DNA from 3 places in the Paenibacillus sp. alder61 genome. Region 2 is predicted to be linked to each of the others. Evidence: riboswitches for the same ligand, from Rfam matches in the RefSeq annotation. Region 2 holds a riboswitch; each other region holds the start of a gene.
The links. Region 2 has a riboswitch for cobalamin ahead of LBW89_RS05730 (anaerobic ribonucleoside triphosphate reductase). Riboswitches for the same ligand answer to the same signal wherever they lie in the genome.
Positions count from the first base shown of each region.

Region 1 (4,806 bases), on a different contig from region 2:
TGGAGAGCAGCATCCCGGATTCCGCCGTCATTCATCCGTCTGCCGAGATCAAAGGACAGGTTATCCTGGGCGAAGGGGTGATTGTTGGCAGGAACGTGCAAATTAAAGGAAATGCCGTCATCGGTAAGGGAACGATTATCGAGAATGGAGCGATTATAGGCGCCAATTCGGTAATCGGCGCCGACTGCGTTATTACGGACTACTGTAAAATCGGGGATTTCAGCGTTATCGGCAACCGGAATCGTATCGGTCATTGCGCCGAATTTGAAGGAATCACGTTTGATAATGTGAGCTTTACTCACTATGGGGAAGTTTTCGGCGTTGTCGGCACTTCCACCGATATCGCGGCCGGGGTTACGATCGGCGTACTGCGTTTTGACGATTTGCCGCAAATGCAGAAGGTGCAAGGCAGAACGGAGTTTCCGGAAAAGTTCGGAAATGCCGTTTATTTTGGCGACTATACAAGGACAGGTATCGCGTCGCTATATATGCCCGGTGTCAAAATCGGTTCCAACAGCGTGATCGGACCGGCTGTGCTGGTGGAGCAGGATGTTCCGTCGCGCACCTTGCTTCACCTGGATCAACAACAGCTCGTAAAAAAAGCATGGGGCCCTCATCGTTATGGCTGGTAACACCCCCAGGATGGATCTTTGCCTTTTGTGAGAATCACGCTTATGGCGGTGATCGGGATTAAACTGAAGACAGGTCATGTGCGACCTGCAGCGATAACTGGTCAGCGGAAGGTCCGGCGGAAGCGACCGGCAGAATGTTAAATCAAAAAGCGCGGATCGCCAAGGAAACAGGTTGGCGTCCGCGCTTTTAGTATGGCTTTTTAGCTGTATCCCAGCTCTCGTTTGGCCTGATCGGTGCCCCGGGTTTGCCGACGCCCCCTTTCATTTTGAGCAGGCCCAAAAGGGACGTGGGCTAGAAAGTGGCATGCAGGACGAAAAAGGCAATCGGAACGACTATTGTGATATTAATCACTTGAACGAAGCTGTTTTTATGAACCCGGACGATTTTCTATTTATATAATTTCAATATATGAAAAATTCATAATAGAAAAACAGACCTAAACGTATCCAGCAACTTCGATTTTAACAGTTCCTATCCACGTACCTTGAAAACTTACATCTACAGTAATAACAGCGCAGCTTCCCCGGTTGTACAAATTTTACACTTCAGTTATATTGGTCATAAGAAACAGGGGTGAGGGCTATGGCATTTATGATTGCACAGCGGGCTTACTTGAAATTATTTTTGATCACGAAAGTGGAGCAGCGCAGGGGATACGGTTATCAAATGCTGGAGGAACTAAAAGAAGAGTTCAAACCGTTTGGCTATGTGCCGCCGCAGAGTGAAATTTACCGGGCCCTTCACGAATTGGTGCAGGAGGGGATTCTTTACCGGACCAAGCATTTGAAAGGCAATGATCCCAGCGTCGATTTTCAGGAAATCGTGCTGTACCATTTTACCGATGACGGGGCGGAAAAAGCCAAGCTTTACAAAAAGCAGGTCAAAACGGATCTCGACCGCTGTATCGGTATGCTTAATAAAGCGGTAGCGGATAATTTTAATTAATATAGTAGATTCCGATAAGATTACTGTTGAATTATGCCGTAACATCCGTTAGTATTTAGTTCATACTTAAAAATTGCATAATGTGGGAAGAGGTGCTTCAGCCGCGGTTGAAGCTTAAAAGGGAAGACCGGTGAAATGCCGGCGCGGTCCCGCCACTGTAACGGAGGAGCCGCCATGCGTGAAATGGCCACTGGTGTCGGAAAGACACTGGGAAGGCTGCATGGTCGGCGCTAAACTCCGAAGCCAGGAGACCTGCCTCTTTCGGCAACACTGCTGTACCTACGGGAGATAGGGAGGTGTTAAAGATTCGAACCATCGGACAACTATACGAAGGTCTTCTTTAGCATAGCCTAGAGAAGGCCTTTTTTATTTTACCGCGTTAACGCATTTACTATCATTTATCGAGAGACTAGTTGAGGAGGCTTTATATTATGAGTAGAATTACGAGCGGAAATTTGGGTTTCCCCAGAATCGGCAAGCAGCGGGAATGGAAAAAAGCGATCGAGGCGTACTGGAGCGGAAAGCTAGAGGAGGCGGAGCTTCACCGGCAGTTGGCCGAAATCCGCAGCGAGCATTGGAAGTTGCAAAAGAATAAAGGGATTGATTGGATCCCGGTCGGTGACTTTTCCTATTATGATCAGGTATTGGACACTGCCGTGATGTTTGGGCTCGTCCCCGAACGTTTCGAATACGACGGAGGACCGGTTCCGCTCGAGACCTACTATGCGGTGGCCAGAGGCAGCAAAACCGCCGCGGCCAGCGAGATGACCAAATGGTTTAATACGAACTACCATTATATCGTCCCCGAGCTCGGGAACAGGGAACCTGAGCTTACGGCCAATCTTCCGCTGCAGGCCTATCGTGAAGCCAAAGAGAAGTTGGGGATCGACGGCAAGCCGGTCGTTCTCGGATTGTACTCTTTCCTGAAGCTGTCCAAAGGGGCGTCCGGCAACCTGCGGGAATGGAGCCAAAAATTGTTGCCGTTGTATGTCCGCGTTTTGCGCGAGCTGGAGCAGGAAGGAGCCGCGTGGATCCAAGTCGACGAACCGGGGCTTGTAACCTTCGTATCGGATGAGGACCTGGCGCTGCTTCAGGATATCTATCGGACGATTTCGGCGGAGGTACCGCAAGCGCGGATTCTGCTGCAAACCTATTTTGACGCCGTTGAACGCTACGAGGAAATCGTCGCTCTCCCGGTGCGCGGGATTGGGCTGGATTTCGTGCATGGCCGGGAAGGGAACCTGCAGGCTCTGCGGCAGCATGGTTTTCCGGGCGGCAAGACGCTGGCGGCGGGAGTGGTGGACGGCCGCAACATTTGGCGGTCCGATCTGCCGGCCGTGCAGGCTTTTATCGACGAGATCGCCGGGCTGCTGGCGGACGATTCCGACCTGATCATACAGCCTTCCTGCAGTCTCTTGCATGTACCGGTATCGGCACAAGGAGAAGACGGTTTGCCTGGGGTGCTTAAGGATGCCATGGCCTTTGCGGAAGAGAAGCTGGAGGAAATCGCGGCTTTACGCCAAGCGCTGCATGGCGAAAACCCGGCCTTGCTGGCCGAAAGCCGCCAGGCCCTGGAACGCTTGAACGCGGACCCTTCGCGCAGCCGCAAGAACGTCCAGGAGGCGGTGAACCGTATCGCGCAGCAGCCGGCCGAACGGCTCAGCCCGTTTGAAATTCGCCACACGGAGCAGCAGCGCGTATGGAACCTGCCGCTTCTGCCGACCACGACGATCGGGAGCTTTCCGCAAACCGCCGAAGTGCGCGCGGCCCGCCAAAAGTGGCGCAAAGGCGAATGGACGACCGAGCGGTATGACGAATTCATCCGGGAGGAGATCCGGACCTGGATCGGGATTCAAGAGGACATCGGCCTGGACGTACTGGTTCACGGAGAGTTTGAGCGGACGGATATGGTTGAGTTTTTCGGGGAAAAACTGCCGGGGTTTGCGTTTACCAAGGGAGGTTGGGTCCAATCCTACGGTACCCGCTGCGTGAAGCCCCCGCTCATTTACGGCGACGTGGAGTTCGACCGTCCGATGACGGTCAAGGAGACCGCATTCGCCCAGTCATTGACCTCGAAACCGGTCAAAGGCATGCTGACGGGGCCAGTCACGGTATTGAATTGGTCGTTTGTCCGCAGCGACTTACCGCGTGAGACGGTAGCTTATCAGATCGCCCTGGCGCTTCGCAAAGAAGTGGAGGCTTTGGAAGAGGCCGGGATTACGATGATCCAGGTCGATGAACCCGCGCTCCGGGAGGGATTCCCGCTGAAGCCGGCCGACCGTGGGGCCTATATCGACTGGGCGGTAAAAGCGTTCAAAATCACGACATCTTCAGTTCGGGATACTACGCAAATTCATACGCACATGTGTTATTGCGAGTTCCACGACATGATCGATGCGATTCGGGATCTGGATGCCGACGTGATCTCCATCGAGACGTCACGCAGTCACGGAGAGCTGATTCAGAGCTTCGAAGAGAATACTTATCCGCTCGGCATCGGGCTTGGAGTGTATGATATCCACAGTCCGCGGGTGCCTTCCGAAGAGGAAATGATGGCGATGGTCCGCCGGGCGCTGCAAGTGCTTGATCCGAAGCTGTTCTGGATCAATCCGGATTGCGGGCTGAAAACCCGCGGAAGGGAAGAAACCGTAGCGGCGCTGAAAAATATGGTTTCGGCCGCCAAGCGCAGCCGGGAAGCGATCGGTTCGTCCATCCCCGTTAATTAAGTTATGACAAACAACATTTGACATAGTGGATATTGCTCTGTTACTATACTAAATATAGTACAAGAATATTAGTTAGTTTAAATATTTTTTTGGAGGGAAACCATTATGTCACATGTTTTGTTTGTTAAAGCCAATAACCGCCCGGCCGAACAGTCGGCAACGGTCAAGTTGTATGAAAGCTTCCTGAAAACGTACCGTGAGACGCATCCCGATGATCTGATTACCGAACTGAACTTGTTCGAAGCCGAACTTCCATACTACGACAACGATATGTTGAACGGATTGTTCAAGCTGGGCAAGGGAATGCCGGTTACTCCGGAAGAACAGAAAGCGGCCGATTTGGCAAACACATACCTGGATCAGTTCTTGAACGCCGAAAAAGTCGTTTTCGCTTTCCCGTTGTGGAACTTCACGATTCCGGCTCAACTGCTGACCTACCTGTTCTATTTGAATCAAGCGGGCAAAACGTTTAAATATACGGAGCAAGGACCTGTCGGTCTGG
Region 1 is NZ_JAIUDG010000031.1:50,062-54,867, reverse strand. It holds gene LBW89_RS27785 (NTP transferase domain-containing protein) at 1-632, shown strand, start outside; gene LBW89_RS25060 (helix-turn-helix transcriptional regulator) at 1,216-1,578, shown strand; cobalamin riboswitch at 1,652-1,853, shown strand; gene metE (5-methyltetrahydropteroyltriglutamate--homocysteine S-methyltransferase) at 2,010-4,304, shown strand; gene LBW89_RS25050 (FMN-dependent NADH-azoreductase) at 4,410-4,806, shown strand, end outside.
Region 1: linked by a shared signal. The riboswitch ahead of metE (5-methyltetrahydropteroyltriglutamate--homocysteine S-methyltransferase) and the one ahead of LBW89_RS05730 (anaerobic ribonucleoside triphosphate reductase) in region 2 are both predicted to bind cobalamin.

Region 2 (4,806 bases):
ATTACCCTCAAGGAGGACGAACTCCGACGGAAGGCATCAAAATAATTTCCCGCGCAAAAAAACGCGCCCCCCGAAAACCTCGGAAGACGCGCCGTGTTTGTGTTATGAAAGATGCTGGTGAAGGGAATTGAACCCCCGACCTACGCATTACGAGTGCGTTGCTCTACCCCTGAGCTACACCAGCGGAATCACTTTTATGAAGTGAAACAAAAATTATTATACTCGGTTTTCAAAATATTGCAAGGGCCAATTTTCGGCAAATTTGCGCCTTCAATCGCAGCCCGGCCGCCGCGGGTCAGGATGGGCCGAGTTTATCCTGCACGGACCGGAGCTTCTGCTCGGAGGAGCTCTCTTTGTCCCGGCGGTCGTCGATTTTGACCGAGGTGGAGACGCGCTGTGCTCCGGATTGAAACGGAGCCTCATGGATCGCGCGAATCGCCGCAAAAATTCGATCCAGCGGCCCCTCGATGATCGTGCTCATCGAAGTCAGGGTGTATTGGATTCCTTCCTGCTTCGCTAGAACCTGTTGCAGTTCGGCAACATAAGAACTCAGACTGGTGGAACCTGTACCGATCGGAATAACCGTCACTTCCGCGATCGCCATGTGATCTCCTCCTGTTTTTCCGCTAACCGGATTTTCATTCATTGTAGCAAGTTCGGGGCGTGGAATTCAATCCGCCAAGGACAAAAGGTTACGTTTGCCGGGCGTAAATGAGCAGTTTGGCCGGCTCATAGAACGTCAACGGATTCTAACGGAAACTATAGCGGCTATTTCGGCCAAAACAGCCCATTTATATTTTTAACGGACGCAATAGCAGCTATTTCGTTAAATCCGGGGCCTCCGAGGCTATATTTTCGAAAATAGCAGCTATCATTTCCGTTAAATCTCTGAGCGAGCGATATTATGCAAAATAGCGGCTATTATTTCCGTTACGCACGTTACGCTCAGTTTCCCCTCTCAACCTAGCAAACGCTTACCTCTAGTCCGCCACAATCTTGCCTCAAAATCTACTATATTTTTTTCGTCGCCGAGTCCCCGCATCCTGTTTGCTTTCGACTGTTTTTCAGCTGTTTTTCAACCTTGAATCTAGTTATCCGCCCGTTTACAAACACAATATATTGGGTTATGATGTTACAACAACAACCAAATATAGTGTACAGACGGGTGAACCGGCACAAGAACGATGCCGGGGCTTAATAGGGAAGTGCGGTGCAAATCCGCTGCGGTCCCGCCACTGTAACCGGAAGCTTTTATAGAGTGAGATCCCACCGGATCTCGCTCCCCATAAGCCAGCAACCTCCGGCATTAGGCCACTGCGAACGCTATCGTCCGCGGGAAGGCGCCGGAAGGTCCGGAAGCCAGGAGACCTGCCCGTCTGGATGGCACCCGATAACCCTGCGAGGTACAGGCCAAGGTGTCCGCTTGCCGCCATACATAGAAGTCATTCCGGCGCGCCGCATAGGCGACGTGCTGTTTTCAGAGCGCATCCGGGCATTTTCGACCTCCTTGGGTTGGGAATGCTTTTTTATTTCCAGTTGTGAATCGGAAGGAGATCATATCATGGCACTGCTCAACCATTTCACTACAAATACCGATAACGCCAAGGAAGGCATGCTCGAGGAAGTCATCAAGCTGGGCGAAGAAATCGTGGCCAGCTCCAATTTGGAAGTCCTGCGCGAAAACGCCAATTTGAACGGGGAGAGCTTCTCGGGCAAAATGAGCAAATTCGGCAGCGAGTACGCCAAATGGTACGCCAACCACTTCGTTATGCCTCCGCGGCTCGTTCAAGCGATTCAAGATAATGTGGTCTATGTGCATGACCTCGACCAATACGCCATCGGAACGACGAACTGCATTTTTATCCCGTTCGCCAAACTGCTCCGTGAAGGCTTCAATACCGGCAACGGCAGCGTCAGACCGCCGAACTCGATCATGACCGCGATGGCGCTCGTCGCGATTATTTTCCAGTCGCAGCAAAACAGCCAATACGGCGGCGTCTCCGCCAACATGCTCGACTTTGACCTGGCCCCTTACGTAGCCAAGTCCTTCGCCAAATACTTCCGCAAAGGGCTGGAATATATGGAGGAAGGCGATCCGGCCGCCGATCTCGGCGGTGAAGTGACCATGAGCCGCGACGATCTCCGGGAGCGGTTTCCGAGAGCTTTCAAATACGCCTTAAAAGAAACCGAAAGCGAAACGCTCCAGGGCGCGGAAAGCCTGATTCACAATCTCAACACCATGTCGAGCCGCGCGGGCGGGCAAATCCCGTTCACCAGCATCAACTACGGGACCTGCACATCGCCGGAAGGCCAACTCGTTATCCGCTCGCTGCTGACCGCGACGATGCGGGGACTCGGCAGCGGGGAGACTCCGATTTTTCCGATTCAAATCTTCAAGTGCAAACAGGGTGTCAACCAGAATCCGGGCGAACCGAATTACGAGCTGTTCCTGATGGCGGCCGAATGCTCGGCCAAGCGGCTCTATCCGAACTTCGCCAATCTGGACGCGCCGCTGAACTTGGTACATTACGATCCGCAGAATCCGGATACCGAATTCGCCACCATGGGCTGCCGCACGCGCGTGCTGAGCGACCGGTTCGGCCGGAACCGCCTGTCCGGCAAAGGCAATCTTTCCTTTAATACGCTCAATCTCGTCAAGCTCGGACTGGAGCACGGCATCGCGCTGGGTCGGCGGAAGGAAGCCGATGAGCGCGGGTTCTACCGGGAACTGGACCACTATATGGATATCGCCCTCGAGGGCCTGCTGCACCGCTTCCAAATCCAGTCGGCCCAGAAGGCCAAAGCCTCGGATTTCATGATGCGCGAAGGCGTATGGGAAGGCGGCGAACAGCTCGGCCCGGATGACGCGGTCGGCGACCTGCTGAAGCACGGCAGCCTTTCCATCGGTTTCATCGGACTTGCGGAATGCATGAAGGCGATGTACGGCAAGCACCATGGCGAGGATGAAGCGGTCTACAAAAAAGCTTACGATTTGATCGCCTATATGCGCGACTACTGCGACCGGATGAGCGAAGTCCACAACTTGAACATCACCCTGTTCGCCACGCCGGCGGAGGGGCTGTCCGGGAAGTTCACGAAGCGCGACCGCGCTTTTTACGGCACCGTACCGGGCGTCGTGGAGCGCGAATACTATACGAACTCGTTCCACATCCCGGTGTACTACAAACTGAGCGCCGCCAAAAAAATAGAGCTCGAAGCGCCGTTCCACGGCCTCTGCAACGCCGGGGCGATCTCTTATATCGAATTGAACGGCAACGCCCGCAGCAATCCGGCGGCGTTCCTGAAGATCGTGCAATACGCGCTCTCGCAGCAGGTCAGCTACTTCAGCATCAACCATCCGATCGACCGCTGCTCGGCTTGCGGGTTCGAGGGGATTATCGGCGCGAACTGCCCTTCCTGCGGCAGTCACGAGAACGATGTTCACATCCGCCGCCTGCGCCGCGTCACAGGATATTTGACCGGCGATTTTCAAACCCGCTTCAACGCGGCCAAACAGGCGGAGGTCCGGGATCGGGTCAAGCACGACGCATGAATATTTGCGGCTACTACCCGGAATCCATCAATGAGGGCGAAGGCCTGCGCGCCGCCATCTTTATCAGCGGGTGCCGCCATTACTGCAAAGGCTGCTTCAGCGCGGCCACCTGGAATTTCAATTACGGCGAGCCGCTGACGCCCGAACGGGAGGCGGAGATCATCGCCGATATTGCGAACAACCCGCTGCTGAGCGGAGTAAGCCTGCTGGGCGGCGATCCGTTCTTCTCCGCGGCGGAAGTCGGGGCGTTTATCGACCGGCTCCGCGCCGCGGCCGGAACCGTGCCGATTTGGATTTACAGCGGCTATACCTATGAAGAATTGACCACGCCGGAGCACGCGGAGACCGGGTCGCCCGAATACCGCCTGCTCGAACGGTGCCAAGTGTTGGTAGACGGGCGCTTTGTCGAGGAACTGCGCGACCCCTCCCTGCTCTACCGGGGCAGCTCCAACCAGAGGCTGATCGACATTCCGAAGAGCCTCTCCTCCGGAGAAGCGGTGCTTTGGGAGCCAACTTTCTCTTTCTAGCTTATGAAGTTTCTAGTATAATTTATGGTCTGTGATGCTTTTTATAGACTTGCTCAAAAATAGTACCGACGGCGTCCTCAGCGGACGCCCCTTTTCCCCTGAATATTCTCAATTTGAGAATTAAGATTTGTAGATTTAAGCCTGACGGAGAGATCCGATCCGGGCATCACCCCATGCTCAGAAAGCGAGGAATTTACTCATGCCACTGCTCGTAAATAAACCCAACAACCGCCAGCTCGCGTTTGACAGCGAACGTCTTGGCGTCTATGCCGATCGCATTCTGGACGGACTACATACCTTGGACAAGGAACGTCTTTTGCGCGGCGTCAACGCGAAGCTGAGACGCGACGAAGTCACGGGGGAGGAAATCAGCAATGCGTTCACCATGTCGGCGCTTGAGCTGGTGACGAAGGAAGAACCGGAATGGAAATTCGCGGCCGCACGCGCGCTGCTGACCTCGCTCTACAAAAAAGCGGCCGTCAACCGCCGCTATAAAGCATACCCGGAAGAACCTTACGGATCATTCCACCATCTGATCGTAGAATTGTGCAAAGCCGGCATCTACCGCGAGGAACTGCTGGAGTGCTACACCAAAGAGCAAATTGAAGAATTGGGCGAAACGATCGACCCGTCCCGCGACCTGCTGTTCGACTATATCGGACTGCTGACGCTGGCCGAGCGTTACCTGGCTACCGATTTCGAAGGCCGCACCATGGAGCTTCCACA
Region 2 is NZ_JAIUDG010000004.1:181,874-186,679, reverse strand. It holds tRNA gene LBW89_RS05740 (tRNA-Thr) at 113-184, opposite strand; gene LBW89_RS05735 (MTH1187 family thiamine-binding protein) at 296-604, opposite strand; cobalamin riboswitch at 1,147-1,391, shown strand; gene LBW89_RS05730 (anaerobic ribonucleoside triphosphate reductase) at 1,562-3,553, shown strand; gene nrdG (anaerobic ribonucleoside-triphosphate reductase activating protein) at 3,550-4,080, shown strand; gene LBW89_RS05720 (ribonucleoside-diphosphate reductase subunit alpha) at 4,280-4,806, shown strand, end outside.

Region 3 (4,806 bases), on a different contig from region 2:
CGGAGGAAGCCCGTCCTGCTGCAGCACCGCCAGCTTCCGGGACAGATCTTTTCGCCCGTAGGAGGACAAAGAGCGCCCGGCCAAGGAGATTTCTCCCCGATCGGGCGCTTCGACGCCGGAGAGCAGGCTGAGCAACGTGCTTTTCCCGCTGCCGTTCGGGCCGATCACGCCCCAAAACTCCCCGGGCGCAATGCTCCAGTCAATGTCCTGCAAGGCTTTAAATTTCCCGTAGCACTTGGTGACCTCCTTAACCTGGATCATGACAGTTCCTTCTCCCTTGCTCTTTTTTTACGATACAGCAAATAAGCGAAAAACGGCGCTCCGACAAAAGCCGTTACAACCCCGAGCGGAATTTCCGTGGGCGCGAGCAGCGAACGGGCCGCCAGGTCGCTCCACATCATGAAAATGCCGCCTCCGATCGCGGAGAGCGGGATAATCAGGCGATAGTCCGGTCCGGTGATCAGCCGGATCATATGGGGAACGACGAGGCCCACAAACCCGATGACTCCCGACACGGATACCGCTGCCGCCGTCATAAGCGTAGCGACGAGGAGGATGAGCAGTTTGGTTCCCTCCACGTTTAATCCGGAATGGGCCGCCTGCCGTTCTCCCAAGGCAAACAGGTTCAACGAACGGGCCCGGCTCCACAGAAACAACCCGCCCAGCGCCAAATATGGAAGCAGGATGGCCGTATAGGACCATCCCCTCAGACTCAAGCTGCCCATGGTCCAGTACATGATCTGGTTCACGGTCTCCTTGGACATCGCCGTCAGGAACGAGACGACGGCACCCAGAAAGGACTGCATGACCACACCGGACAGGATCAGGCTTTCAATCGGTATTTTGCCGTTTTCCCGGGCCAGCCACATGACGATCCATAACGTAGCCGCCCCGGTGAGAAAAGCGACGACAGGCAGGGTAAACACGCCGATAAGCGAAAACTGCCAGCCGAAAAAAATCAATACGGCCGCGCCCACGGCAGAGCCGGAGGAAACCCCGAGGGTGAACGGATCGGCGAGCGGATTGCGCAGCACGCCCTGAAAGGCAGCGCCCGCAACCGCCAGCGACGCCCCGACCAGAAGGCCGAGAAGCACGCGAGGCAGCCGGACTTGCATCACAATTTGCTCCGAAGCCGTATCCCAGGTCGGCTCAATCCAATGGCCCATGCCCGGAAGGCGATGCAGCAGGATCTTCGCGATCTCAAGGACCGGCATTTTGACGGAGCCGAATCCCACACAGACCAGCAGGGTAAGAATCAGCAGCCCGAGGCCTATAAATCCGTAGCCTGCCAGTTTGTTCCTCACGGCTGAATCAAATCCGGGTAAATCGCGTTAGCCACATCGATAAGCCCTTTGGTCACACGTGGACCGGGACGGCTCAGCAGGTTGTCGTCCAACCCGATAATGCGGCCTTCCTTGACCGCGGTGATCTGGTCCCAGCCTCCGCGGCTCTTGATAATATCGGCGAGCGTCCGGTTATTCTCGTCAACCACGCTTTTGGCGTAAAGAATAACATCCGGATTCGCTTTGATAATGTTCTCTTCGTTAATTTCGTTCCAACCGGTAAGGTCGGAAGCGACATTTTCTCCGCCGGCCAGCGTAATCATTTCATCCATAAATTCACCCTTGCCGACCGTCCAGCCCGGCGAGAATTCGATATAGACCTTCTTCTTCTGATCGGCCGGCAGCTTGCCTACCGCTTCCTTGACCTTATCCAACTCGGCCTGCATTTGGCCGGTAACCTCGCCGGCTTCCTTCTGGCGATCCGTAATTTGACCGACCAACCGGATGTTCGCCATGACCTCTTCCATCGTTTTTGCGTTGGAACGGAACACTTTCAAACCGAGATCACTCAGGCTTTTCACCGTTTCATCACCAACCAGGCTCCCCGCCAGAACGAGGTCCGGCTGAGCCGCAACGACCGCTTCCACATTAACCTGGAAACCGCCCATTCTCGGCTTGTCTTTTACGGCTTCCGGATAATCGTCATTGTCGGAAACGCCGACAACCTGCTCATCCAGTCCCAGGGCAAACAGCCCTTCGGTTTCCGACGGGGCCAGCGACACGATGCGCTGCGGCGCCGATTCGAACGTAAACTCCGTGCCGTAACCGTCTTTTACGGTCAGCGGATAAGTCGTTTTAAGGCTTTCCTGGTCCGCTGCGTTCGACGTATCCTTCGGCGTCTCCTGCTGCTGGGCTTGTCCCTCTTTGGCGCCCTCCGCGGCATTTTTACCGTTCGCCCCGCAGCCTGCAGTGACGAGCAACAGAATGGCCAGAAGCCAGATCCCCCAGATCTTAGTCCACTTTTTCATCTCTTTCTCTCCTTCTGTGTCTGTAATTCTAGAATAGCCTGCCTGGTGAGCAGCAACTCAACTCCGATGTCTCTTCATGAAGAAAAACCCATCCTAGCGGATGGGTTACGTCTACAAAGTTATAGGGGAGACCGTCGTCATATTCCGGTGCCGGAACGCTGGGATCACTCCTCTAAGCAGAACGTTATCCTTTCCTCGAAGGACCGTCTATCCTTCCCGTGGCAGGTCTCCTGACTTCCAGGTTCCGACGAACGCCCGGCCTTCCCATCATACTGTGGCGTACGACAGTGGCATGCTTGGGCGCGTCCCTGTATACAGTGGCGGGACCGTGCCGGAGTTTCACCGGCTTCCCTTTTAACCCTTGGCTCGCAAACTTGCGGGCTTCGGGACCGACGGGTATTTCCGTATTCGCTTGAATCCAGGCGATCTATCTCTTTTGGATTATAGGGGAAAAGCCGAGAACTTACAATACGAAAGAAACCGTCCCGTGATACGGTTTCGCCAAATATTCATTTTGCCCGGGAAGAGCGCTGACGCTCAGCTGCACACCCAAACGCTTCGCACAAAAGAGCCCTTCGTTACTTTGGCAAAGCCCTGAATTTGAAACCCCGCCCGGCGCAATTCCGGCTCCAGTTCTTCCGACGATACGACCACCGAAGTGTCGCTGAACCGGCGCAGGCTCAACAGCATCGCACGTTTCTCCTCCAAAGGAAGAACGGAACATAAATTGTAAGGCATATCCAGAATCGCCGCGTCAAAGCGATCGTCAATTTCATGCATATTCCCGATGCCGACAAGTTCTTCATGATGATATCCGAAATGGGCCAGGTTGACCCTCGCGCCGCGGATCGCCAGCGGATTGATATCCCGTCCCACAATGTCGATCCTCATCGATAGGGCCTCGATCAGTACATTGCCCATCCCGCAGCAGGGATCGACCGCACGGAACCCGGAGACAACGGGAACGGCGATATTTACCAGACTTCGGGCCAGGGTGGCGGAAAGCCCTGTAGAATAATTCCGGGGCTTATGTTTATGCCTCTGCCAAACAGGATCCGCCGGCTCGCATATGCCAAGTCTCCACGACTCCCCGTCATGCAACAGACCGAACAGGACGTCCGGCTGCCTCATCTCGGCCGTGCCCCGAATATGAGCCCCGACCGTTCTCTCCAAGCGGCGCTGGTCTTCGTAACTGCGAGGCGTACCGTTTTTGAGATATTTGACTTTGAAGGTCTTCCCCTTCAAGTCAAGTTTCTCCGCAAGGGATAAAACCTCCTCGAGCGAGCCGCTTCTGGCCAACACCCTCATTTCCATGGAAATGAAAGGGCTCCGGCTCGCTCCGATAGCGGTTTTGCTTTCCATAAAGGAATGTGCTCCGGGCTCTTGCCCAAACAAGCTGCGAAGCTCAAGCCTGCACAATTCTCTCTCGTTCTCGTGGCACGCATAGGGGTAGATGTAATTGTAACTACTTTGAGAATTCCGATACCAATCCACGTTCCGTCTCCTTCTTCACATTGCTCTCGCTTGGGGCAATTTGGCCCACGTAAGGCAAGGCTAAGCCATACAGGCCTTACATCCTCTGAACCATTGTACCAGAAGATCGCGGCTTACCGTAAACGCTTCGGGGAGGGGGCCGCCGATCGATGGCTCTGCTGCATTTCCGTTAACTGTGCCCAGTAACGTTGGGGCATATGGGAAAGCCTGGCCCGGGGATTATTTCTTTCCCGGATCGCCACCGTATCATAAAATTGCTTCCACAGTCTCCGGTATGACATCTCCTCTTGGCTCGGCTCGGGCAATACAAGCTCGTCCAGACGAAAAAGTCCCACCCGTTCTGTAAGCGGACCCTCCTGCTTCTGCATCAATGCTTGTCCATGAGTCTTGTCATAAATCAGAAACGATTCCCTCCGGTACCGATCGCAGAAATGGGAGGCCAGCAGCGGCAGCACCTGATTCTTGGGCTCGATAATTGCGACAAGAATATCGCCATAATCCGAGAACCGAACGAATCCCAAATAAGCGTGACTTTCCGTCTTTAAATGCTTTACCGCCTTCCGCAGCCGGTGGACCGTATCCTCCGTCAGCATATTCATAACCGTACGTCCATATTGAAAGCCAAGCCTCAAAAAACGGTACAGCAGCAACTCCTTATCGGCCACGCAAGTAAGAAAGCCGCAGCGGATCAGTTCCTGCGCGTCCGGACCGATTTTGGCGCCGATTCCCTTGTAGACTCTGGAAGCCTTCACCAAATCGGTCTCGACCCATACCGCATCGAACAGGGTATAAAGACAATCGTCACCCGGCCGTATGTCCACCGCCTCTTCTTTACGGTCATAGCTTTCAAACACACAGCTGAGAAAACCGTCAAAACTGCCGTCGTAAACGTAAGCGGATTGGCGGGTCCAACTCATGTCGCAATCACTTCCGCCCCCTTGCCCGCCGCGAGTTCTTCGTCGCTGAACAGCGTAAGCTGCTCCACCTGGGGCTTAGGCAGA
Region 3 is NZ_JAIUDG010000013.1:82,881-87,686, forward strand. It holds gene LBW89_RS15225 (ABC transporter ATP-binding protein) at 1-261, opposite strand, end outside; gene LBW89_RS15230 (FecCD family ABC transporter permease) at 258-1,304, opposite strand; gene LBW89_RS15235 (ABC transporter substrate-binding protein) at 1,301-2,311, opposite strand; cobalamin riboswitch at 2,514-2,720, opposite strand; gene LBW89_RS15240 (TRM11 family SAM-dependent methyltransferase) at 2,849-3,673, opposite strand; gene LBW89_RS15245 (TIGR03915 family putative DNA repair protein) at 3,919-4,722, opposite strand; gene LBW89_RS15250 (putative DNA modification/repair radical SAM protein) at 4,719-4,806, opposite strand, start outside.
Region 3: linked by a shared signal. The riboswitch ahead of LBW89_RS15235 (ABC transporter substrate-binding protein) and the one ahead of LBW89_RS05730 (anaerobic ribonucleoside triphosphate reductase) in region 2 are both predicted to bind cobalamin.